Regions from separate parts of the Pseudoalteromonas sp. MTN2-4 genome, predicted to be linked through region 1. Evidence: predicted binding sites of a transcription regulator. Region 1 holds the regulator's gene; each other region holds the start of a gene.

The links. The regulator FliA, encoded in region 1, starts transcription of late flagellar genes. The targets are predictions, from matches to a motif close to CTAAAGNTNNNNNNNNNNNNGCCGATA.
Region 2: the regulator FliA is predicted to act here: its motif matches at 1,452-1,478, upstream of ACGHEH_RS12950 (DUF5610 domain-containing protein).
Region 3: the regulator FliA is predicted to act here: its motif matches at 2,766-2,792, upstream of pomA (flagellar motor protein PomA).

What each region holds. Positions count from the first base shown of each region.
Region 1 covers NZ_BTGK01000008.1:73,124-80,968, reverse strand. The annotation lists gene ACGHEH_RS16860 (chemotaxis response regulator protein-glutamate methylesterase) at 1-442, opposite strand, end outside; gene ACGHEH_RS16855 (chemotaxis protein CheW) at 517-2,730, opposite strand; gene ACGHEH_RS16850 (protein phosphatase CheZ) at 2,746-3,519, opposite strand; gene cheY (chemotaxis response regulator CheY) at 3,541-3,924, opposite strand; gene ACGHEH_RS16840 (RNA polymerase sigma factor FliA) at 3,963-4,673, opposite strand; gene ACGHEH_RS16835 (MinD/ParA family protein) at 4,700-5,560, opposite strand; gene flhF (flagellar biosynthesis protein FlhF) at 5,553-7,022, opposite strand; gene flhA (flagellar biosynthesis protein FlhA) at 7,045-7,845, opposite strand, start outside.
Region 2 covers NZ_BTGK01000005.1:1,309-9,153, forward strand. The annotation lists gene murI (glutamate racemase) at 1-238, opposite strand, end outside; gene ACGHEH_RS12950 (DUF5610 domain-containing protein) at 312-1,400, opposite strand; gene trmA (tRNA (uridine(54)-C5)-methyltransferase TrmA) at 1,578-2,675, shown strand; gene ACGHEH_RS12960 (DUF523 domain-containing protein) at 2,681-3,145, opposite strand; gene ACGHEH_RS12965 (thiol:disulfide interchange protein DsbA/DsbL) at 3,203-3,832, opposite strand; gene ACGHEH_RS12970 (thiol:disulfide interchange protein DsbA/DsbL) at 3,846-4,475, opposite strand; gene ACGHEH_RS12975 (serine/threonine protein kinase) at 4,493-5,467, opposite strand; gene ccoG (cytochrome c oxidase accessory protein CcoG) at 5,536-6,960, opposite strand; gene ACGHEH_RS12985 (hypothetical protein) at 7,197-7,556, shown strand; gene ACGHEH_RS12990 (hypothetical protein) at 7,556-7,765, shown strand; gene ACGHEH_RS12995 (UPF0149 family protein) at 7,799-7,845, opposite strand, start outside.
Region 3 covers NZ_BTGK01000001.1:831,804-839,648, reverse strand. The annotation lists gene dxs (1-deoxy-D-xylulose-5-phosphate synthase) at 1-1,373, opposite strand, end outside; gene ispA ((2E,6E)-farnesyl diphosphate synthase) at 1,479-2,366, opposite strand; gene ACGHEH_RS03970 (exodeoxyribonuclease VII small subunit) at 2,376-2,618, opposite strand; gene pomA (flagellar motor protein PomA) at 2,945-3,712, shown strand; gene ACGHEH_RS03960 (flagellar motor protein MotB) at 3,714-4,643, shown strand; gene ACGHEH_RS03955 (hypothetical protein) at 4,855-5,361, shown strand; gene ACGHEH_RS03950 (hypothetical protein) at 5,432-6,295, opposite strand; gene ACGHEH_RS03945 (aromatic amino acid transport family protein) at 6,352-7,557, opposite strand; gene lipA (lipoyl synthase) at 7,741-7,845, opposite strand, start outside.

The sequences.
Region 1 (7,845 bases):
TGCTCACAGCAGGTCGAGAATAACTGCTAATTGAGCGAGGAAGCCTTCTTCGTCCAATTTCTTTTACTTTGTTTTGTAGAGACTTAATTGCTTCTTCGCTATTTCGGGCAATGTCTTCAAACTTTTTAGGTAAAAAGTCTAATGCGCCTGCATCAAGCGCATCTAGAGTAGCACTTGCCCCTTCACGAGTTAGTGATGAAAACATTAAGATTGGAGTAGGGTTGGCCTGCATAATTTTTTTAACGGCGCTAATTCCGTCTAAAATAGGCATTTCTACATCCATAGTAATAACATCTGGACGTAATGAAGCCGCCTTTTCAACCGCTTCTTGTCCATTAACAGCAAAGTCAATTACCTTAATATCACTATCTTGCTCTAAAATTTCGCTGACTCGACGCCTAAAAAAGCTTGAATCATCTACAACTAAAACTTTTACTGCCATTGGCATACTCTATGAATTCTGAAGAACGAAAAGTGGTGCATCCGCACCACTTTACAATGTGTTACTATTTGAGGTTATTTACCTGCATAGTGTTTTAGCATATTTGGCACATCTAAAATTAATGCTATGCCACCATCAGAAGTGATTGTTGCACCAGCCATACCTGGTGTACCTTGCAATAGAGCATCTAGTGGCTTTATTACAACTTCTTCTTGGCCGATGAGAGAATCAACCACAAAGCCAACTTGTTGAGTACCTATTTGCACTATAACAACATGTCCTTCAGCTTTCTTCGTTGATCTATCAGCCCCTTTAACAAGCCAGTGCTCTAAGTAGAATAAAGGAATTGCTTTTTCACGCACAATAATCGTTAACTGGCCATCTACCACATTTGTTTTTGTTAAATCTAAATGGAAGATCTCACTCACACCAGCGAGAGGTAAAGCAAATGTTTGTTCACCAACAATAACCATTAGGGTTGGTAAAATAGCCAGTGTTAATGGAACTTTTATCTCGAGGATAGTACCCACACCGAGTTCTGATTGAATATTAACAGAGCCGTTAAGTTGAGTGATTTTCGTTTTAACAACGTCCATCCCAACGCCGCGGCCTGAAATATCTGAAATTTCTTCTTTTGTTGAGAAACCAGGTGCAAAAATCAAGTTATAAGCTTCGGTGTCAGACAACCGACTTGCTTGGTCTGAATCAATAACGCCTTTATTAATCGCAATCTTTTTCAATTTTTCAGCATCCATCCCTGCACCATCATCTTTAATGGTCAACAGAATATGGTCACCTTCTTGAGAAGCAGAGAGGGTCACTGTACCTGTACGAGGTTTACCTGATGCCTCACGAACATCTGGCATTTCAATACCATGGTCAACTGAATTTCTAACTAAGTGAACAAGCGGATCTGCAAGCGCTTCTACTAAGTTTTTATCTAAATCGGTCTCTTCACCTTCAAGAATAAGATTAATATCTTTCTTTAAACTACGAGCTAAGTCTCTAACAACACGAGGGAATCGGCCAAATACTTTCTTAATTGGCTGCATTCGTGTTTTCATTACCGCACCTTGTAGATCCGCGGTAACCACGTCAAGGTTAGATATCGCCTTACCCATAGCCTCACTGCTAGAATTATTTGCCAAACTAACGAGACGGTTTCTCACTAATACCAGTTCACCCACCATGTTCATAATTTGATCTAGGCGTTTTGTATCAACTCGTACTGTCGTCTCAGCTTGAGGTGCTGGCGGTTTTTTGGCTGAAGCTGGCGCACCTTGGGCTTTTGCAGCTGGTGCTGGTGAAGGTGCTGGCTTTGCTGGTTGAGGAGCCGGTTTGGGTTTTGCAACTGACTTAGCTGCAACGGGCTCAGGTTGATTGGCTTCAATATTCGCGGCAGGCTTGCTAGGTACAGCAGTTTCTAATGACTTTGGCGCCCCGCCTTTACCATGAAGTTCATCTAACAATGCCTCGAATTCTTCATCGTTTATTTCATCATCACTTGAAGATGGTGCTGAAGAGGATGATGAAGACGCTTGGCTAGTGCCTGTGCTTGTTTGAGCAGGTGTACTAATCGTACCAAAACTACCAACGCCATGAAGCTCATCTAAAAGGCTATCAAACTCATCGTCTGTAATATCACCATCATCTGTGCTTGAGGCAGTTGAAGGAGTTTGCTCAACTGCTGGGCCTTTACCAGCCCCATGTAGCTCATCAAGTAAGCTCTCAAATTCGTCTTCTGTTATTTCATCAATACTTTCTGAGGTAGTTTCACCAGCTACATCATCGGTATCAATATCAAAAAGAATATCATCAGCAGATAAATCAACATGTGGTGTCTCTTCAACAACAGGCTCTGGTTCTGAACTTGGAGTAGAAATTTGCTCGTCTTCTGATTCAGGCTTACTTAACTGGTGAAGTGTCTCAAGTAAAGCAGGATCTGCGGGATCAGGTTGTTCACGATTTTGAATGTGCGCGAACATTTCATTGATGGTATCTAAGGACTGAAGAATGACATCCATCAATTCAGGAGAAACAGAACGTTGCCCTTGTCTTAAAACATCGAATACATTTTCCGCACCATGACATGCGTCAACAAGCTCAGTCATGCTCAAAAAGCCCGCACCACCTTTAACGGTGTGAAAGCCTCTAAAGATTGCATTTAATAATTCTTTATCTTCAGGGTTATTCTCTAGCTCAACAAGCTGCTCAGATAACAACTCTAATATTTCACCAGCTTCAACAAGAAAGTCTTGCAATATATCTTCATCGACTTCAAAGCTCATGTACACACTCTCCTATTAGAAGCCTAAGCTCGACAATAAATCGTCGACCTCATCTTGATTGGATACGACATCTTCTCTAGATTCTGCATTCATTATCGGACCTTCAGGTCCAGATATCTCTACAGGATCAATTTCAGCAACCTGAACCCCTTCAATGTTTTCTTTTTGTTTTGATTGAGGTTCTTCTGCTGAACCAAATACAGTTAGTAAGTGGATTAAACTGTCTTCTACTTCTCTAACTAATTCGATAACACGTCGAATGACCTGACCAGTTAAGTCTTGATAATCTTGAGCCATTAAAACATTTGTCATATGCCCCTGAAGCTCATCTGTTGTTGCTTGAGAGCCTTGCATAAACTTATCTAAATCATGACAAAGAGATTTGAATTCACCAAGCTGGATATCACGTCTCATAAGTCGATCCCAAGTTGGTTTTATATCAGATAAATCGTCTGCGAGCTGCTGCGCGAGAGGCAAACTTGCTTCAACTGCATCCATCGTTTTATTGGCTGCGTTTTCTGTCATTTCCATGACGTAATTCAAACGTTCTTTAGCATCCGGTAAGGCTTCTGTCGTCAAATCAGAAATACGAGTATCAAGCTCAAAATTTTTCAATGACTCGTGTAGTTGACGAGTCAATTTACCCACTTCAGCAAAAAGTTCAGATTGCTCTTTACTTGCAGCCTCCATGATTAATTTATCTGCTTTATCTTGCTCGCCTTGCTCAAGATAAGTAACCAGTTGCTTAGCTTGCTCAAGTGTTATTTGAGGCACAGAAGGTGCTGACATCCGCCTCTCCTTCTCAGTTATTTAGGCTAAACGTTCAAACACTTTTTCTAATTTTGTTTTAAGTGTTCCAGCAGTGAATGGTTTTACAATATAACCATTTACACCAGCTTGCGCCGCAGCAACAATTTGCTCTTTTTTCGCTTCAGCTGTCACCATAAGTACTGGTATATGCTTAAGGCTGTCATCTGCACGAATAGCACGGAGAAGATCGATACCTTGCATGCCTGGCATATTCCAGTCCGTGACTACGAAGTCAAATTCTTGGTTTTGAAGCATAGGGAGAGCTGTACTGCCATCATCTGCTTCTTGTACGTTTGTAAAACCTAAGTCTCTAAGCAGGTTTTTGATTATTCTTCTCATCGTAGAAAAATCATCAACCACAAGAATTTTCATGTTTTTATCCAAAACATCCTCCAGTGAGGTTTGAACCTATTATTATTACTCTAATTGACCCAGTCATTGATTTTAGCCCTAAGCCTGATCATTGCCTGCCCATGAATTTGGCTTACTCGAGATTCACTTACTTCGAGTATTTGCCCTATTTCTTTTAAATTCATTTCATCGTTATAGTAAAGAGATAAGACAAGTGCGTCTCTTTCTGGTAACGATTGAATCGCCGTGAGCAACGATTCGTTAAAACGCTCATTTTTAACGTTATTGAACGGTTTGTCTAGCGCTAAATCATTGTTAACTGGAGTGATTACGTCTTCATCGACGCCTAAATCTTCAATTCCAATGATTTTACTCGCATTCACATCATGTAGAATATGATGGTACTCATCCAGAGGAATATCAAGTTTTTCAGCGATTTCAGTGTCTTTAGGTTCTCGACCTAAGGCGCTTTCTAGATTAGCGATGGCCTCAGCGACCATACGACTATTTTTATGAACGCTTCTTGGCGCCCAGTCTCCACGACGAATTTCATCTAGCATTGCGCCTCGAATTCTGATCCCAGCAAAAGTTTCAAAGCTTGCGCCTTTACTTGCGTCAAAATTTTTACTGGCTTCAATCAAGCCTATCATGCCTGATTGCACAAGGTCATCTAACTGAATGTTTGCAGGTAAGCGAGCCAACAAATGGCACGCCACTTTTTTGACAAGACCGGTATGACGCTCTATCACTCTATTGAGATTGTCTGTAGTTTGATAGCCCATCGCTTTACCCATCGATGACGACATAGTTATCCGTTGACTAGCTGTTCAATAAAAAACTCTAAATGACCAGAAGGTTGATGTGGTATTGGCCATTTAACTGCTTTACTCGCTAAACCTCTAAATGCAACCGCTGCCGGAGAATTTGGAAATAACTCAACAATGGTTTTTTGACGGCGAGAAGACTTACGCATATTTTCATCAAACGGAATGGTTGCAACTAATTCTAGTGCAACATCTAAAAATCTGTCTGTAACCTTAGAAAGTTTAGCAAAAAGCTCCTGACCTTCGCGTAAACTTCGAACCATGTTAGCAACAATTTTGAAACGGTAAACACCATGCTCACGACTGAGAACCTTAATAAGTGCGTACGCATCAGTGATTGAAGTAGGCTCATCACATACAACAACCATCACATCTTGGGCTGCACGAGAAAAACTAAGCACCATGTCAGAAATGCCCGCGGCGGTATCAACAATTAGAATATCAAATTCTGTGTTTAATTCACTGAAGGCACGAATGAGACCTGCATGCTCTGCTGGGGTCAACTCAACCATATTTTGTGAACCTGAGGTAGCCGGTACAATTTTGATACCTGCAGGTCCTTCAACTAAGATTTCATCTAACTCACATTCACCCGACAGGACATGAGATAAGTTTTTTTCAACTCTTAAACCAAGCATCACGTCACAATTTGCCAAACCTAAGTCGGCATCTAGGACGAGTACTCTGTTTCCTTGCTGACCAAGTGCAATAGCCGTATTTAATGAGACATTGGTTTTACCAACCCCTCCTTTACCACCCGTTACTGCAATTACTTTTACGCCATGGTTGCCATTTTGATTCATTCTACGCAGGCCACTTGCTTGATCTAATACTGTGTTAATCATACATTCCTACTGTCTGAGACGCTACAGGTACACGTCGCGAATGTTGTGCTTTTATTCTCTTTAAATACAATTGCTCAGCCTTTTTGACCATTTTACGAGCATTTGCTACACGAATGTCTTCTGGCACTCGTTGACCGTTAGTAAGATACCCTATTGGCAAGCGATTTTGAATCGCAATACTAATAATCTCGCCTAAACTTAGACATTCATCAAGTTTTGTAAAAATACAACCACTTAAATTCACCTTTTGGAAGTGACGAACAGCCTCTTGCAATACATGCATTTGCGATGTTGCACTCAAAACCAAATAGCTTCTTATATCGACCCTAGAACTTCTCATTAAAGTATTTAGTTGTTCTGTTAAACGAATATCTCTTTGACTCATACCCGCAGTATCTATTAATACTAGACGCTTATTCCGTAAATGATATAAAACTTCTGCTAATTCATTGGCATCTTTTACTTGTTTTACTGGACAACCAATAATTCTGCCGTACGTTGCCAGCTGCTCATAAGCACCAATTCTATAAGTATCAGTTGTGATTAACGCAACTTTGTCTGCACCGTATTTCTGCGCGCCTAATGCAGCAAGTTTAGCGACTGTCGTTGTTTTACCTACACCAGTTGGACCTACTAATGCATATACACCACCTTGACGAAGAATATCGTTATTAGTTGTATGCATTTGATTTGCCACCATTTCAAGCAATGAATTCCATGCTTCTTTGCGAGAAACGTCATCAGGGATGAAACAAGCCATTTGTTCAGCTACTTCTTTGTCAACACCCATGCCTTGCAAACGATCAACTAAGCAAGCCCTAGTTGGGTCTCTTCTTTCCATTTCTTGCTTCATTAAGCCTGATACTTGGTGTTCAAGTAATTGACGGATGGCATTCATTTCTTCTCTCATGGTTGCCATTTCATCGACTTTTTTTGGCGCAGGTTCAAAATCATCCGCAAACCCTGTATCAAGGTCATCATCAAAGCTCCATGATTGCGCTTGCTGTTGAGTTTTAACATTTGGTTCAGCTCTGAAGTTTTGTGTTGAGGTTGGAAGCTCATAACGCTCTTCAGTCGCTTGACGAGGTTTAAATACCTCTTCGGTATTAATGCCTGATTGAGAGAACATAGATGCAAGCTCAGGCGAACGAGGCTTTGGAGCTTGTCTGTCTAATAGAGCCTGTAAACTGTCTGCTACTTGAGCTTGAGGTTCTGGTTTTGCACGCTGAGGTTCTGGGCGAACAATACGAGGTTGCACAGCTCGAGTTTGTGCTGGTGCTGGATTTACTCGTGGCGCCTCAACGGGTGTTTCTGGCGCTCTGTCATTATCCACGGCTGCAACAATTTCTACACCATCTGCCAGTTTCTTGTTTGACATAATCACAGCATCAGCGCCAAGCTCTTCTTTTACTTCTTTCAGTGCTGTGCGCATATCTTTGGCAAAAAAACGTTTAATTTTCATGTTACAACCCCTTAATTCCTATCTATTGTCCAACTGAGCTTACAATTTTGATTTGTCTTTCATCTGGTACTTCTTGATATGACATCACTCGAAGACCTGGGATCGTATGTTTAACAAATCTTGAAAGCACACTTCTTAACATACCTGAGGTTAGAAGGATGGATGGGTCGCCTAGCATTTCTTGCGTTTGGTGCGCTTCTCTTAATGATGTTTGAAGTCGCTCCGCAAGGCCTGGCTCTATTCCAGCCCCTTCATCACCCGCGTTCTGAAGTGACTGATGCAACATCTGTTCCAACTCAGGCGCCAATGTTATGACAGGGATTTCATCTGCACCGCCAACCGCGTCTTGCACAATTAATCTACGCAGTGAAATTCGCACTGCAGAGGTTAATACATCAGGGTCTTGACTACGCGGTCCATACTCAACAAGGGTCTGAACAATCGAGCGCATATCGCGGATTGCAACACCTTCATTCAGTAAGTTTTGCAACACTTTAACAACCGTAGTGAGTGGAAGAATATCTGGTACTAAGCCTTCAACTAAACGAGGATGAGACTTAGCAAGCATATCTAATAAATTTTGTACTTCTTCATGCCCTAATAACAATGATGCGTTGTTTGTAAGTAATTGACTAATATGAGTTGCGACTACAGTCGCTGCATCTACAACAGTGTAACCTAATGAGTGCGCTTCATCTTTTTGTTCCGGTTTGATCCAAACCGCCTCTAAGCCAAAAGCTGGATCTGTGGTTGCTACGCCATTGATTGGACCAAATACTTGTCCTGGATTTATAGCTAATTCATCACCATGTTTTAATTCCCC
Region 2 (7,845 bases), on a different contig from region 1:
AAGTTGAAGCTGTATTGCAAGCGATCACTATTAAGTCAACTTCCCCAAAAAGATTTGAAGATATTTTATTAACGAGACTTGCCAGTCTATTTTGAATTGTTTCTTCAGTCTGAAGACCGTAGGGCAGTAAAGCATTATCCATTATGTAGGTATAGTCTGCCCCTGGTAGTGTATTTTGGATATGTGTTAGGACACTGGTCCCACCAATACCTGAATCAAAAACTAAAATGTGCGGCAAACTAAGACTCCTCTGTATAGAGGTGCAAGTTTGCCCGAGCCTATATAAGTTGCCAAGTCACTTAAGCTGATTTCTATGACTTATTATCAAGTTGATTGAAGAAACCTTGCGCATAATCTAAAAGCTGAGCCATTCTTGCTTGTCCATCGTTCATCCACGCCATGATATCTGGCAATTGCTGCTCAATGCCTAATGCTTTACCTTCTGAATGAATACTCTCTAATTGTTTATCTAGAGGTTGAAACGCTTGTTCTAACTCTTTTATGGGGTTGGCTTGTTGATATTGAGCAATTGCAGCGGTTGTTTTTGTCTGACGCAAATCCATCGTGAAGTTGGTAATTTGATCGCTCTCTATATTTAATGCCGACGCTTTTTCGAACGCATCATCATATTCACCTGAGAAGAACGCATCACTGACATTGCGAATGTCTTTCATCATTTCATTAATAGCTTTTTGCTCTTCTTTATTGAGTTCGCCATTAACACTAATCGAAAAACTGACTTCCTCACTTGATTGCTCTGATACAACAAGACCATAATTATCACCGTTTTGAGCATAGCTGACAGCTTGACCTTTTGAGCGAACATCACTCAGTGATATGGTTACTTCGTCTCCCTCTGCTGTTGTGAAACTATAATCAGCTTGATTCGACAAGCTCGCATACTGCGCAGCGCTCACCTGCATAGAGTCAGGTTGTGGATTAAAAAGCTCATCCTCAAAATCATCTAATCCCTTAAAAATCCCTTCTTTAGATTTTTCGATCCCTTCTTCTATGTCTTGATTAAATAATCCCGAAGCTTTCAATTCTGATGTCGCATCATCTATGCCCATCTGCACACCTTTACGTGTTGCATTCAACATATCTTGAATTGCTTGGTCATCTCGACCATCAGCTTTCGCTTTACTTATTGACCCCTTTACGAAATCAAGCACATTATTAATAACGGTATCAAAATCAAATAAAGGCGCTGCCTTAGGCTCTGTTTTTTCAATATCCAAGGCTTTTGCTAACTTATCATCAAGCAGCTTTGCTGCAATTTTACCTTTATCTCCGTGAAAACCATCAGTACTACTTTGGATATTCGGTTTAAAACCCGCTTTACTGTTTGCTTTATTAGCAAAAGAAGGGTTGAGAAGCTGGTTTAATTGTCCGATTTTCATGTTTATCTCCAAAATAGTAGCAACCATGCGTACATCTTAATTATTACTTTATATCGGCAGTAGTTATTGACCCTTGAGCGTTTAGTATAAAAAAACAACAAATTTTAGCGAGAAACTGGACAAATCACCTATGCCCCCTACAATACCCGCTCTCGAATTTGTAAGGTCAGTTTAACTATGCCAGTCATCACTATTGATACCGCCACTTATGAACAGCAGCTTGCTGAAAAGCAAACGCGTATTAGTGCTCAATTTGCTCGCTTTAACGCACCAGAGCTTGAAGTCTTTGTATCAGCAAAAACGCAATACCGTCAACGTGCTGAATTTAGAGTATGGCACGATGGTGACGATCTCTATCACATTATGTTTGATCAAGAGAGCAAGCAAAAAATTCGAGTGGAAACATTTGACCCTGCCGCGCCGCTTATTAGTGAAATCATGCAAATTATGATGGAAAAGTTACGTCATAACGAGATACTTCGCCGCAAGCTTTTCCAAATCGATTATTTATCGACGCTAAGTGGTGAGATCCTGGTAAGCCTGCTTTATCACAAACAGCTTGATGATGAATGGTTAGCTGCAATTAATGCATTACGTTTTGAGCTTCAGAAAACCTATAAGATTGACTTTATTGGTCGCGCTCGCAAACAAAAGATTGTTTTAGGCAATGATTTTGTTACAGAGCAGTTGACTGTAAATGGCCAAACGTATCAGTACCAACAAGTTGAAAATAGCTTTACGCAGCCAAATGCGAAAGTAAATGAGAAAATGCTGGAATGGGCGCAAGACCTTTGTGCACCACTGGAGAATGATTTACTTGAGCTATATTGTGGTAACGGTAACTTTTCAATTGCTTTAGCTGGTAGCTTTAATAAAGTGCTAGCAACTGAAATCTCTAAATCTTCGGTAAACTCGGCACAAATTAATATTGCAGCGAATAAAGTTGAGAACTTAGATATTGTTCGCATGTCGAGTGAAGAGTTTACGCAAGCAATGAAAGGGGAACGCCAATTTTCAAGATTAAATGGCATTAACCTTCAAGACTACAACTGCCAAACTATTTTGGTTGACCCACCTCGTGCAGGTATGGATGAACTCACTTGTCGTTTAGTATCTAATTACGACAATATTATATATATCTCATGTAATCCAGACACATTAGAGCGTGATTTAGACATGCTATGCGAAACACATTCTGTATCTCGCATTGCGATTTTCGACCAGTTCCCATATACACATCATGTGGAGTCTGGTGTATTTTTACAGCGTAAATAATCCCGCTAATTCTTTTCAGCAATTGCCAGAGCACTGACTAGCTGTGGCAATTGCTCTTCACTAAAAACCTGTATGCCTGCTTTAACAAGCTTTTTAGCAGTTAAACCCATTCCAGCCACTTTAACTCCATTATGCGACCCATCGTAAATAGTATTTCTACCACATGAAGGGCTAGATTCTTTCAACAACGCAAATTTGATTTGTTGCGCGTCACATAATGCGAGTGCTTTTTGAGCACCCAACTGGAATTCACTGGTGACATCTTCACCTGTTGTCATGATTACCCTTTCGGCATTGATCTCTGCAGGTGCCCTGGGGGTTGGTAAGCCACCCGTAACTTCAGGGCAAAATGCAACAACTCGCTTTTCTTGCAGCCACCGAGTCAAAATATCATTTGTTAAACCTTTAGATTGCCCATCATAACGGACGGGTTGTCCGAGTAAGCAACTTGAAACCAATATCTTATGCATATCTTTTCCAATAAAAAAGCCTCGCAAGTGCGAGGCTCTATTTCAATTTATGATTAATTATTTAGCAGCTAAATAATTAATTAATGCACTGATCTGCTCTGGAGTCGTCGTTTTTGACTCACGTAAACGCAGTTTATATTTACCATTTACGATAAACGTTGGAACGCCTGTAAGCGCACGCTTTTCAGACCACTTTTGTTGCATACGCGCCATTTTTGAAGTCTTAGTACGTACAGCAAAGCTTTTGTACATTTTATCAAACTTAGTAGCGTCTACGCCTTGTGCAACGAAGATGTCTTTCATATCCGCAAGTTCATTGATCTTATTACGCTTTGCATGAATATGCGTAAAAATTGCAGCAATGATTTTATCTTTTTGAGGAAGCACTTCAGCAAGTGCTAAGCCTTGAGCCATAATCTTTTGTACTTCTGGATCACGAGGGCCTGAAAAATCTACGTGGCTCTTTTTAAACTTTACACCTTCATTCAGTTTAGGTTTTACCTGAGCGATCAATGGTTCAAACGCATTACATGCAGGGCAGAAAAATGAGAAGTACTCTGTCACTTCAGGTTTCTTAGTACCACGCTCGGCAACCACTTCGTAGTGAACGCCTTCTTCAAACTGAGCTGCGTTTGCAACTACAGGAAGCATGAGTGCCAGCGCAGCGGCTTTAATTAGCTTTAACATCTTATTCTCCGTATTATTTTGCTAATAAATGTTTAACCAATGCGTTGAATTGCTCTTGGCTTTTTAAACTGTTGGTATTTACTTTATATTTATCACTCACGATAAATGTAGGCACGCCAGAAAGTGCGCCCGCTTTTGAAAAACGATTTTGGTCGTCTTGCATCAGCTTTTCAGCCGCAATTACTGGCATACTTGCTAGTGCAGCATCAAACTGCTTTTCGCTGATACCATTAAGATCCAGTAGCTTTTTCACATCTTTAATGTCATTCAATGGCGCTTTTTTTAAATGGATACTGTCGAAGATTTTAGCTGCAATTTCATCACCTTTGCCCATTTGCTTTGCCACGATATAGGCATAGCTTAAATTACTTTGTACTTGCGCAGGCAAACCACCTAAAAAGTTCACATGGCTTTTTTCAAACACAGCACCTTCTGGCAAGCTTTGCTCTAACGCTTTAGCAACCGGTTCAAAACGGAAGCAATGCGGGCAGTAAAATGAAAAAAACTCAGTTACTTTTTCTTGCTCACTTTTTTGGGTGGTTAAAGTTTGGTAGTGCACACCTTCTTTAAAATCAAATTCTGCAGCCATGGCTAACAACGGCAAACAGAAAAATAGAATGGATAGTTTTAACGCTTTTAACATAGTTATTTCTCAATTTTTTATGGAAACAGTTGTAATGCAGGTTCTTGTAACGCTGCAAGCTGTTCTTTCAATGCTAAGATCTGCTGCTCCCAGTATTTGTCTGTTGCAAACCAAGAAAAGTTCCGTGTAAATGCAGGATCTTCCCACCTGGCAGCTAACCACCCCATGTAATGCACCATTCGCATCGCACGTAGCGGTTCTATCAGTTGCAGCTCTTTTGCATCAAAAGAGTTAAATTCTTCATACCCTATCAATAGTGTATCGAGCTGAATTAATTGCTCGTTTTTATCACCATTGAGCATCATCCATAAATCTTGGATTGCTGGGCCTGAGCGACAATCATCTAAATCCACTAAGGTCAGTGAATCGCCTGTGCAGAGAATATTGCCAGCATGTGCATCACCATGCAAACGAATAGGCTTATCGACATGATACATTTGCGCAGTTTGCGAAATAACCTGTTCTAAAATAGTGTAGAATGCGGTTTCTATATGTATAGGCACAAGCTTACTATTTTCAATAACTTCCTTGGCGTCGAATAAGTAGCTCTGGGTATTAATACTCAGTCTATGCTGGAATGGTTTACTCTTACCAACTAGGTGTAGTCGTCCGATATATCGGCCAAGCATTTCAAGCTGGTCTAAATTGTCAATTTCAAACTGACGCCCACCCACACTAGGAAAGAGCCCAAATTTGTAGCCGGCATGCTCGAATAGGCTTTCGCCAGCTATTTCGACTGGCGCGACGATAGGCACTTCTTCATTAGCGAGCTCAAATGCAAAAGCATGTTCTTCTTTTATTTGCGCCTCACTCCAGCGCTCGGGACGATAAAATTTAGTGACATAACGCTTACCGTCTTCGGCTTTAAACTGATAAACGCGATTTTCATAACTGTTCAAAGGTAGCAAGCCTGTCTCAGGGTAAACGCCAATGCTTTCTATGGCATCCAAGATACGATCTGGATTTAAATTCGCAAAACTAAACTCGCTCATGTATTCCTCATTTGGCATAAAAAAAGCGGGGAATACCCGCTTTTGCTTGGTTTAATTAGTGTATCTAATTATTTGCCTTTAAAAAAGTTGGTAGGCTGTGATAGTGACACTGTCGGGTCGCCTTTCACTTGAACTCTAAAATGGAATTCAGTCACTGGCTTTTTAAGGTCATAAGGGTCAATGATCACAGAAAGTGGCACATTCATCGATTCACCCGCTTGAACTTCAATCGCTAGTTTGCCAAGCACATTAAAGTTATTTAGCCCCTCAACCGCAATGTCGTATTGTTGTGTTTGCTGGGTTTTATTGATGACTTTTAGGGTGTAAGTGTTTTCAACTAAACCATCGAAATTGACTCGATAAAGCTGATTTCTATCACGAATAATATCGAGTTCCATTGGCTTGCGCATCGCAATATTCACCACCAGTGCAGCAATTAACACTGTCATGATTAATAAATAACCTGCCAACTTACCACGGAATGCTTTAGTTTTATTATCTGGTGTTTCAAGGTTGCGCTCTGTGGTGTAAGAAATTAAACCACGAGGGTAATTCATTTTATCCATCACCCCATCACACGCATCTATACATGCACCACAGTTGATACACTCATATTGCAAGCCATTACGAATATCGATGCCTGTAGGACATACCTGAACACACAGATTACAGTCGATACAGTCACCCAGCCCCATTTCTTTGGGATCTTGTTTACGAGAGCGAGGACCACGTGACTCACCGCGTTTCGCGTCATAGCTAACTGTAAAGGTGTCTTTATCGAACATGGCAGATTGAAAACGTGAATAAGGACACATATGTAAGCACATAATCTCCCTCATCCAGCCTGCGTTACCGTATGTACACGCCGTAAACACTAAGATGCTGATAACTGCATAACTTCCTGCGCTCCAGGTCAGTAAATCAGGCACTAATTCACGTATTGGAGTGAAAAATCCAACAAAGCTAATGGCGGTCCACAAAGAGAATAAAATCCAACTACTATGCTTTGCCGTTTTTCGCCAAAATTTATCAAAGTCCATTTTTCGACTATCGAGTTTTTTACGTTGATTAGCGCTGCCTTCAAACTTCTCTTCAAACCACAAGAAAATAAAAGTCCAAACGGTTTGCGGACAAGTGTAACCACACCAAACACGACCATAAAACGTGGTCACTACAAACAGTGCAAATGCAGCGATCATAAGGAAAAACGCCAGCACCGTTAAATCTTGTGGCATCAGCGTTAATCCGAAAATATTAAACTTTTGCTCGTAGAGATCAAAATAAACGGCTTGGTGCCCCTCAAAATTTATCCAGGGCATAAGCATGAACGCAAGCATGCCGATAAAACCCAAGCGCTTGCGAAGTTGCTGGTGTAGTCCTTTAACTGCACGCACATAAATTCGGCTGCGAGGGTTAAACCTATCAGGTTGGAGTTCCGGCTTCTGTATTTTTACATCGCTCGGAATGTTTTTTACTTTTATTTGTTTGTCCATCTCGGCTCCTTATGGCTGTGATCGACAGGTACTTGCTACAGTGACCTTTTTATCTATAAGGATATTATATGCAAGCAAATTCAAGCTGGGTACAATTGGTTCAGAAATTATTGAAGTTTCCCTTAACTGGGCACGAGCTTGTATAGTGTTTATAACTTAATCACTTGCTTTTGAAAGCCCCATTTTATTACACTCTCAATTGTTTCTTCCTGTTTAGATCAATATTACGGTATCCAATGAAAAAGTTTTTGTTACTTGTTGTTGTCATTCTGGCACTTTTTACTATCGATCATCCGGCCATTAAAGAGCCAAGAGAAGCACTATTAGGTGAAGGCGTGAGCTTGCTGAGTGAACAAAGTAAAGTAGCGAGAAGCACTTCAGCTAAAATAGCTAGAACACAAATTTCGCAAAAACTTGAATTAGATGAAACCGAATTAGAATATTTAAATGATGCGTTAGGCACTGATGATAAATTAAAGGCCTTCCACCTTCGTTACTGCAAAGAAAATGATTTGAACCTCTATTTTTATGGCAATAAGCTAAATGTGATTTGTAAAATCGTTGGTGAATCTATTTTTGAAGGGAAGTCGTTGTAATGAATATCGATATTGACGCTTTTAATAAAAAGCGTGCAGCAGCATTTAACCAGCACAAAAACATACTTAAAAAACTAAGCAAAGGGCAAACCTTGTTATGCGAGCAATGCAACAAGCCACTACAATTAGATTTAAATGGGCAAGATAAGAATAAAGGTTTGGTAAGTTGTGCAAAAGGCTGCACGAGTATTGAATTAGAGCTTGGGTAAGCGCTCGCTTACCCTGTAAATGGCTCTCAGGTTTTAACCCTCTTCATCATACAAGCCACTCTCAACAGCGCTGTTTTCTA
Region 3 (7,845 bases), on a different contig from region 1:
CGACATTCATTGGTATCACTTGGTGCCATGATAATCATGTTTGGAATACAGCGCATAAAGCTTAAGTCATAAGCACCTTGGTGCGTTTCACCATCTGCACCTACAATTCCCGCGCGGTCAATTGCAAACAGCACAGGTAAGTTTTGTAGCGCAACATCATGAATAAGTTGATCATAAGCACGCTGCAAAAAGCTTGAGTATATAGCAACAACAGGCTTGAGACCCTCACATGCGAAACCTGCACCAAGGGTAACAGCGTGTTGCTCAGCAATAGCAACATCAAAGTACTGCTCAGTAAACTCCTTCGAGAAGCGTACCATACCTGAGCCTTCTCGCATGGCTGGCGTAATCGCCATAAGCTTAGGGTCTTGTGCTGCCATATCGCATAACCAATCACCAAATACCTTAGAAAAAGTAGGGGCGCTAGGTTTAGATTTTGGCAAACTATGCACGCTCGGGTCGAATTTTGGCACACCGTGATAACCAATGGGATCGGCTTCAGCTGGCTTATAGCCTTTGCCTTTTTGCGTTTTGATGTGCAAGATTTGAGGGCCTTTCAGGTTGCGCATATTTCTTAGCGTATCAACCAGCATATTAACGTCGTGACCATCAATTGGACCAATATAATTTAAACCAAGCTCCTCGAAGAAAGTGCCAGGTATAACCATACCCTTTAGATGCTCTTCCATACGGCTAGCTAGTTCTTTCACTGTCGGCACACCAGAAAGAATTTTCTTACTGCCTTCGCGAATATTAGTATAAAAGCTACCAGAAAGAATGCGTGCAAAGTGGTTGTTAAGTGCGCCTACGTTTTCAGAGATAGACATCTCATTATCATTTAAGATTATCAGCATGTCGGATTTAATATCTCCGGCATGGTTCATGGCTTCGAACGCCATACCTGCAGTGATCGCACCATCACCTATCACTGCAACGGTTTTACGACCTTTCCCCTCTTTTTGCGCGGCAATAGACATACCTAATGCCGCTGAAATCGAGGTACTTGAATGGCCTACGCTGAAGGTGTCGTATTCACTCTCCTCACGATAAGGGAAAGGATGCAACCCATCTTTTTGACGGATCGTATGCATAGCATCACGACGGCCAGTTAAGATTTTGTGCGGGTAAGCTTGATGACCCACATCCCAGATTAATCTATCTTCAGGTGTGTCATACACGTAATGTAAAGCAACAGTCAATTCGACGGTGCCTAAACCTGAAGCCAAGTGACCACTGCTCTGAGAAACCGAATTAAGTAAGTAATCTCTTAATTCGTCGCTCAACTTACCCAGTTGGGGCTGTGGTAATTGACGTAATTGCGCCGGTTCATCAACCAAGGCGAGTAATGGGTACTTGCTACTGTCCAGTTTCATTCTTTCAACATGTGTCCTACGCAAACCTTGTCCGATTATATACAAAGGTTTACTTAATTTTTATAAATTTTATTCTATTCGTCGTCAATACGTCATGATTGAGTATTAGTGATCACGCTCAATTATATATTTCGCAAGCTCTGCCAATACATCGGTATTATGAGGTATTGTATCAAGTGCAGACAGGGCATCTTCGACCAATAGGTGTGCTTTTTGTTTTGCACCATCTAGTCCTAGCAAAGCCGGATAAGTTGACTTGTGATTATCTAAGTCTGAGCCTTGTGGCTTTCCTAATACGGCGGTATCACCTTCGATATCTAAAATATCATCTTGTACCTGAAAAGCGAGCCCAAGCTTTCTACCGTATATATCGAGTGCAGTAACTATTTCTTGTTCTACATTTGGCGCACATAACGCCCCTAATTGAATGGCACAATTTAACAATGCGCCGGTTTTAAGTCGATGAATACGTTCAAGCTCTGCAAGGGTAATTGACTTTTCTGTTGCTGAAATATCAAGAGCTTGTCCACCCACCATGCCCTGCAAACCAGATGCAACGGCAAGGGTATTAATCATCTTGATTTGTTGCTTTGCTGGTACTGAAAATTCATGTTCACTTAAAAATTCAAACGCTAAGGTTTGTAGCGCATCGCCTGCTAAAATGGCCTGTGCTTCATCATAAGCAATATGACAAGTCGGTTTACCTCGACGCAAGTCATCGTCGTCCATAGCTGGTAAGTCATCATGGACCAATGAGTAGCTATGAATACATTCAATCGCAGCTGCGGCGACATCAAGGTCAGCTTCTTTAGCACCTAACAGTTTGCCTACAGTGTAAACCAAAAAGGGTCTTAATCTTTTACCGCCATTATTGATGCTGTAAAAAGTTGCTGACTTTACGGTTTCATCGGTGTCTAACGCCAAAGAGAAGTAGTTACAGATGTAACTGTCTAAACGGTTTTGTGCCGTATTTATATGCTCGAATAAATTCACTGCGGGGTCTTAATCTAATTGATTTGGCATTGGTGTTACTGGTGTCTCAGGGTCGTTGCCCATCAGGATTGAGACTTTTTGCTCAGCGCTGCTTAACTTTTCATTAGAAGCATTGGCTAATTGAACACCACGTTCAAATTGCTTTAAAGATTGCTCTAAAGTTAGGCTACCTTGTTCCATAGCCTTTACAATGCCTTCTAGTTCGGCCATTGCTTCTTCAAAACTTAGATTTTCAGGTTTTTTTGCAGCCATAGTACATCTTGCTCAGCAATTTATTTTAAAGGTAGCAATTTTAGGGGGATTAGCGACTCAGGTCAAAGCTTGTTACTGGCAATCGTGGCGGATCAGTTTATTTTTTGCCTTATGTGGGCGTTAATCGAATTTTAACAACGTAATTGAGTTAAGATATTCAAGATGTTGCCGATAAAAGTCTTACTGAAAGCTAGGCTTTTCACTGTAACATAGGCATAAGGTTTGCAAATATTCTAATTAAGCATGATATTTGTAGTTGCCACTCAAAAAATTGACTTAGAGTGTCATAATAAAAAAGTAATGATAAGTATTCTCTGGAGGGGATAGTGGATTTAGCAACCGTTATCGGAATAGTAGGTGCAATAGGTTTGGTCATCATGGCGATGTTCATGAGTAGTAATGGTGACTTGGCCATGTTTGGTGATGGCCCATCTACCGTCATTGTATTCGGTGGCTCTATTTTCATCGTACTTTCGAACTTCACCATGGGCCAATTCTTAGGCATTGGTAAAGTTGTTGGCAAAGCCTTTATGTTCAAGATTGAATCTCCAGAAGAGCTAATTGAGAAAGCAGTTGAATTGGCTGACTCGGCTCGTAAAGGTGGCTTTTTGGCTTTGGAAGAAGCAGAGATACCCAATGCTTTCATGCGTAAGGGCGTTGATATGTTAGTAGATGGTCATGATGCTGATGTTGTACGCGCCACTTTATTAAAAGACATTTCACTTACTACCTCTCGACACGAACTAGGCGCTAACTTATTTAAATCTTTGGCAGATATTGCACCTGCGATGGGGATGATCGGGACGCTAATTGGTCTAGTAGCCATGTTATCAAACATGGATGACCCAAAAGCGATTGGTCCAGCAATGGCGGTAGCACTACTTACAACGTTATATGGTGCGTTTCTTGCAAACGTAGTTGCTATTCCTATTCAGGCGAAACTTGAATTGCGTAAAGATGAAGAAGAACAAAATCAACGCTTAATCTTGGATGCAATTTTGGGTATTCAAGATGGTCAAAACCCGAAAGTAATCGAAGGTATTCTGAAGAACTACCTACCTGAGTCGAAACGCGGTAGCGACAAGGAGGAGTAGTATGTCAGACGAACAAGAATGCAAATGTCCCCCCCCCGGGCTACCCGCTTGGATGGGAACATTTGCTGACCTAATGTCACTCTTGATGTGTTTCTTCGTTCTGCTGTTGGCTTTCTCTGAAATGGACGTGTTGAAATTCAAACAAATTGCAGGTTCGATGAAGTTTGCTTTTGGTGTGCAAAATAAAATCGAAGTAAAAGACATTCCCAAGGGTACCAGTGTGATAGCTATGGAGTTCACACCAGGTAAACCAGAGCCAACTCCCATCGAAACTATTCAACAGCAGACGGTAGAGATGACGCAGCAAATGTTGGAGTTCCAGGCAGGTGATGAGGCTTCAGCAGGTGGCCGTCAAGAGCAACGCGGTAATAAGCGTGGTGGTGAATCGCAAAGTACTTCACAAGAGCAATCTATGGAGCAGGCTATTTCAGCAGCCGATCAAGAGCAAGTGAACGAATTGGTTAAGAAAATAGCCCAGCAAATGGAAAAGCAAATCATGGATGGCGCAATAGAGCTTGAGTCTCTAGGACAACAGATCATTATTCGTATTCAAGAAAATGGGGCTTTCCCTTCTGGTAGTGCTTTTTTACAGCCGAAATTTAAGCCGATAATTCGTGAGATTGCTGAGCTGTTAAAAGATGTACCAGGAGAAATTACTGTGTCAGGTCATACTGATGACTTTCAGGTGACCAATGAGCTTTATTCTAATAATTGGGATTTATCTGCAACCCGTGCAGTAGCTGTGGCAAGTGAAATGGTAAAAGCTCCAGATTTTGACAAAAATAGAATGGTTGTTGTTGGTCATGCTGATACGCGCCCGCTAGTGCCGAATGAGAATGACACAGATAGACGCCGTAATCGCCGTGTTGAAATCTCTATTTTACAAGGTAAAGCGAAAGAATCTGATCCTATCGAACTGCGTGGTAATTAATTTTTCATTCTTTAGTATGTATTTCTTGATAGATGGTTGGAATTCAGCTAATTTGAGTATGAATCATTTATCAAGGAGAAATACGATGCCTATTCTAAGTAAATACGCTTACATGCCAGGTAATAATGGCGATGGTGCTGATGATAATGATGAGCCACCAAAGTCTGAAGAAAAGTAGTTAGATTAATCATCTCAAGATTAACTTCCTAGTATGTCATTAGATTTAAACAGTACTTACTTTAATCAATTTTTGTTATTAGTAAGAGACCACGCGACGTTACTGACGTTTATTTCGGTTGCTCTGTTTGCATTATTAAGAGATGACAAAGCCCTTAGATATGCGGCACTGTGTGCCGCATTTTATGTGATTGGCTATTTCTCTTTCTCTTTGATCAAGCAAGTTGATGCTGATTTATATGTCATCCGTTACGTCTATTGGGCATTGAGTGACATCGTTTTTATGGCTATATTGGCTGTCTGGGCATTGAAAGACAAAGTGTATTTATGGCAAAGCGTATTGGCACAACTCATTGTACTTCCTGCGCCTATTATGCAGTTATTTAGATTGGTAGATAGGCACTATCTCGATTTAAGTTACTCGACCTATCTTTATAAAAGTATTTTACCTTTAGTGAATATTCTCACCGTCATCCTGTGCTTTCTGCCCGTGATGTATCTATTAAAAAATCGAGTAAACCAAATTCAAGTGAAGGGCTAGTATCTAACAAATTTTAAGCGCCTTTTTAGCTCCCCGAATAGGTTAAGATAATTACTATCCCTAATTTAGCTTAATTTATATCAACATCAGTGATTGCAACATTAATCCCGGTATCTGAACCTGTAGAGGTTTGAGCTGCTAACTTAACAAATGTTTTATTTCCTTGGGCGTTTGGAATAACAATATCTGTCATAGCAAACTCACAGTTTAGAATTAACCTTTCTTGAGGCAAGTTGGCACTTAAACACATTGTTTTTGTAATGTTATTACTGCGTATCTCTTCGCAATAGGCAGGGTTTAAACTGCTGCTTAACTGTTCATCAACCTCAATTAAAGAAAGTAAAATAGTAAAATCAGTATCGTTGCATGCTAATGGCACGACTCTTTGATTATTTGATAAGTTGCCTTTTAAAAACCTCTGCTCATCTGAATTTTGGTACCAGACGGTCAGAGTACTTTGCAATAGGTTTGTGGACATTGAGTTGGGACTGCCTTTAGCGCGCCAATCATTTAAAGAGTTCACTTCAGGCAGTGCAAATGAGACGCTAAGTTCTGGTATATATTTGAATTGTTGACCAGCTTTGATTGTATTATTCTCAGCGCCTTGCCATGTATCTGTAACGTCTGCACCAAAAATATTCGCTACTTGCTCACACAGTGGTTCAGAGCCTTTGTATGATGTTTCTGCTAGGCTACTTGAGCGGTTTGTAAAGTAAGTTACTTGTGGTTTAGTTTGGAGCGTATCCCCCTCTATTTGCCAATAAGCAATGTTTGTTTCTTGCTTATTGAAATGCCTTTGCGCTGAGAAATTACTGCCACATTGCGTGCTCTCATTGACGGTAGGCGCTGTATTATCTTTTGATAGTGGTTCGCTGCCCCCGCCACCGCAAGCAGTTAAAAAAGAGCAGGAAAGCAAGATTAGGGGATATTTCATAAGACTTCCTTGAATTTGGGTTATCAGGCTTGCACGATAACCCAAACTTTTTACCGTTAACCTAGCGCAGGAATAACGCCAAACATTTGCAAGCCTTGTGCAGCTATTATGACAACCCCACAACAAGCTGCAAGGCTTAATCCAAATCGACCGCCTTTTACCTGATAGCCTTGTTCATTAGTTTGTTGTGCTCTTTGTACCCAAACCATCGCAACAGGTAGAAAAATCGCTAAAACAACCAGTGCAATTGCCGCATACCCTAATGCGGTAATAAACCCTTGTGGATAGAATAAAGCGAAACCAAGCGGAGGCACAAAGGTAATTAATGCCGTCTTCAATCGAGCGCTTTTGTTATTACCTTGCTTGAATGCATCAGCAAAGAAGTCAAATAATCCAAGGCTTACGCCAAGGAAAGAAGTTGCCAATGCTAAATCTGCAAAAATCGTGATCGACGTACTGACTCGTGAGCTGTTCACTAAGCTAGAGACGCTGCCAATGAAGCCTTGCAGGCCTTCAGATTGTAAAAGTTGTGATTGGCTCATCATACCTTGGCTGATCAATTGCCAGAAGACATAAATAATTAAAGGCACGGAGGCACCGAAAATCATAACATTTCTGAGTGAACGAATATCAACACCGACGTATTTTACAATTGATGGAATTGAACCATGAAAACCAAATGAAGTGAAAATCACAGGTATGGCTGAAATAAGTAGCCCTTGCTCTAGCGGCATTTCGAGCAAGTGCTGACCTTGTACATAAGGAGTAAGAACGAAAAATAGACTGCCCAGCACGATTACTTTAATGGCAAATAAAACACGGTTTAGTTTATCAACCGTTGAGGTACCCATGGTGACAATGGCTGCGACTAGTACAGCCACGAGAATAGAGCCAATTTGCGGGGCCACATCGACATCAAGCGCTGCATTTATTTTTGACTGTAACTGTGCGCCTCCACCTGCGATATATGCTGCACATAACGCGTAAAACAAAAAGACCATTGCAAAATTAGCGATATACTGACCACGTTTGCCCAGTAGTGTCTTGGCTAGAGTATTAAGTGTGGCATCGGAGCTGGCGAATTGATGAAGCTCTAGCATTAATAACGCGGTATAGGTCATTAATAGCCATGTTAATAAAATCAGGATTAAAGATGCACTAAAGCCAATACCTGCAGAAGCGATAGGCAGTGCTAACATGCCCGCGCCTATGGTTGTGCCTGCGACAATTAGCATACTGCCGAGGGTTTTATTCTTTATCACATTATGCCCCTTTAAGTGTGAGAGAGCAGGCAAGATATAACGCAGAGCAAAAAATTGAAACTACTTTGTTATAAATCAAGATACGTGTTTGTAATATATGTTTTACATTCTGTTGCACAGTATTGAGATTTAGGCATAAAAAAACGCGATGACACTGCATCGCGTTTTTTTGAAAAGTGGTGATTACTTCACTTCTTTACCTGCAGCTTGTTGGTCAGCATGATAACTAGAGCGAACAAACGGGCCACACGCTGCGTGTGTGAAGCCAATTTCGTCAGCGTAATCTTT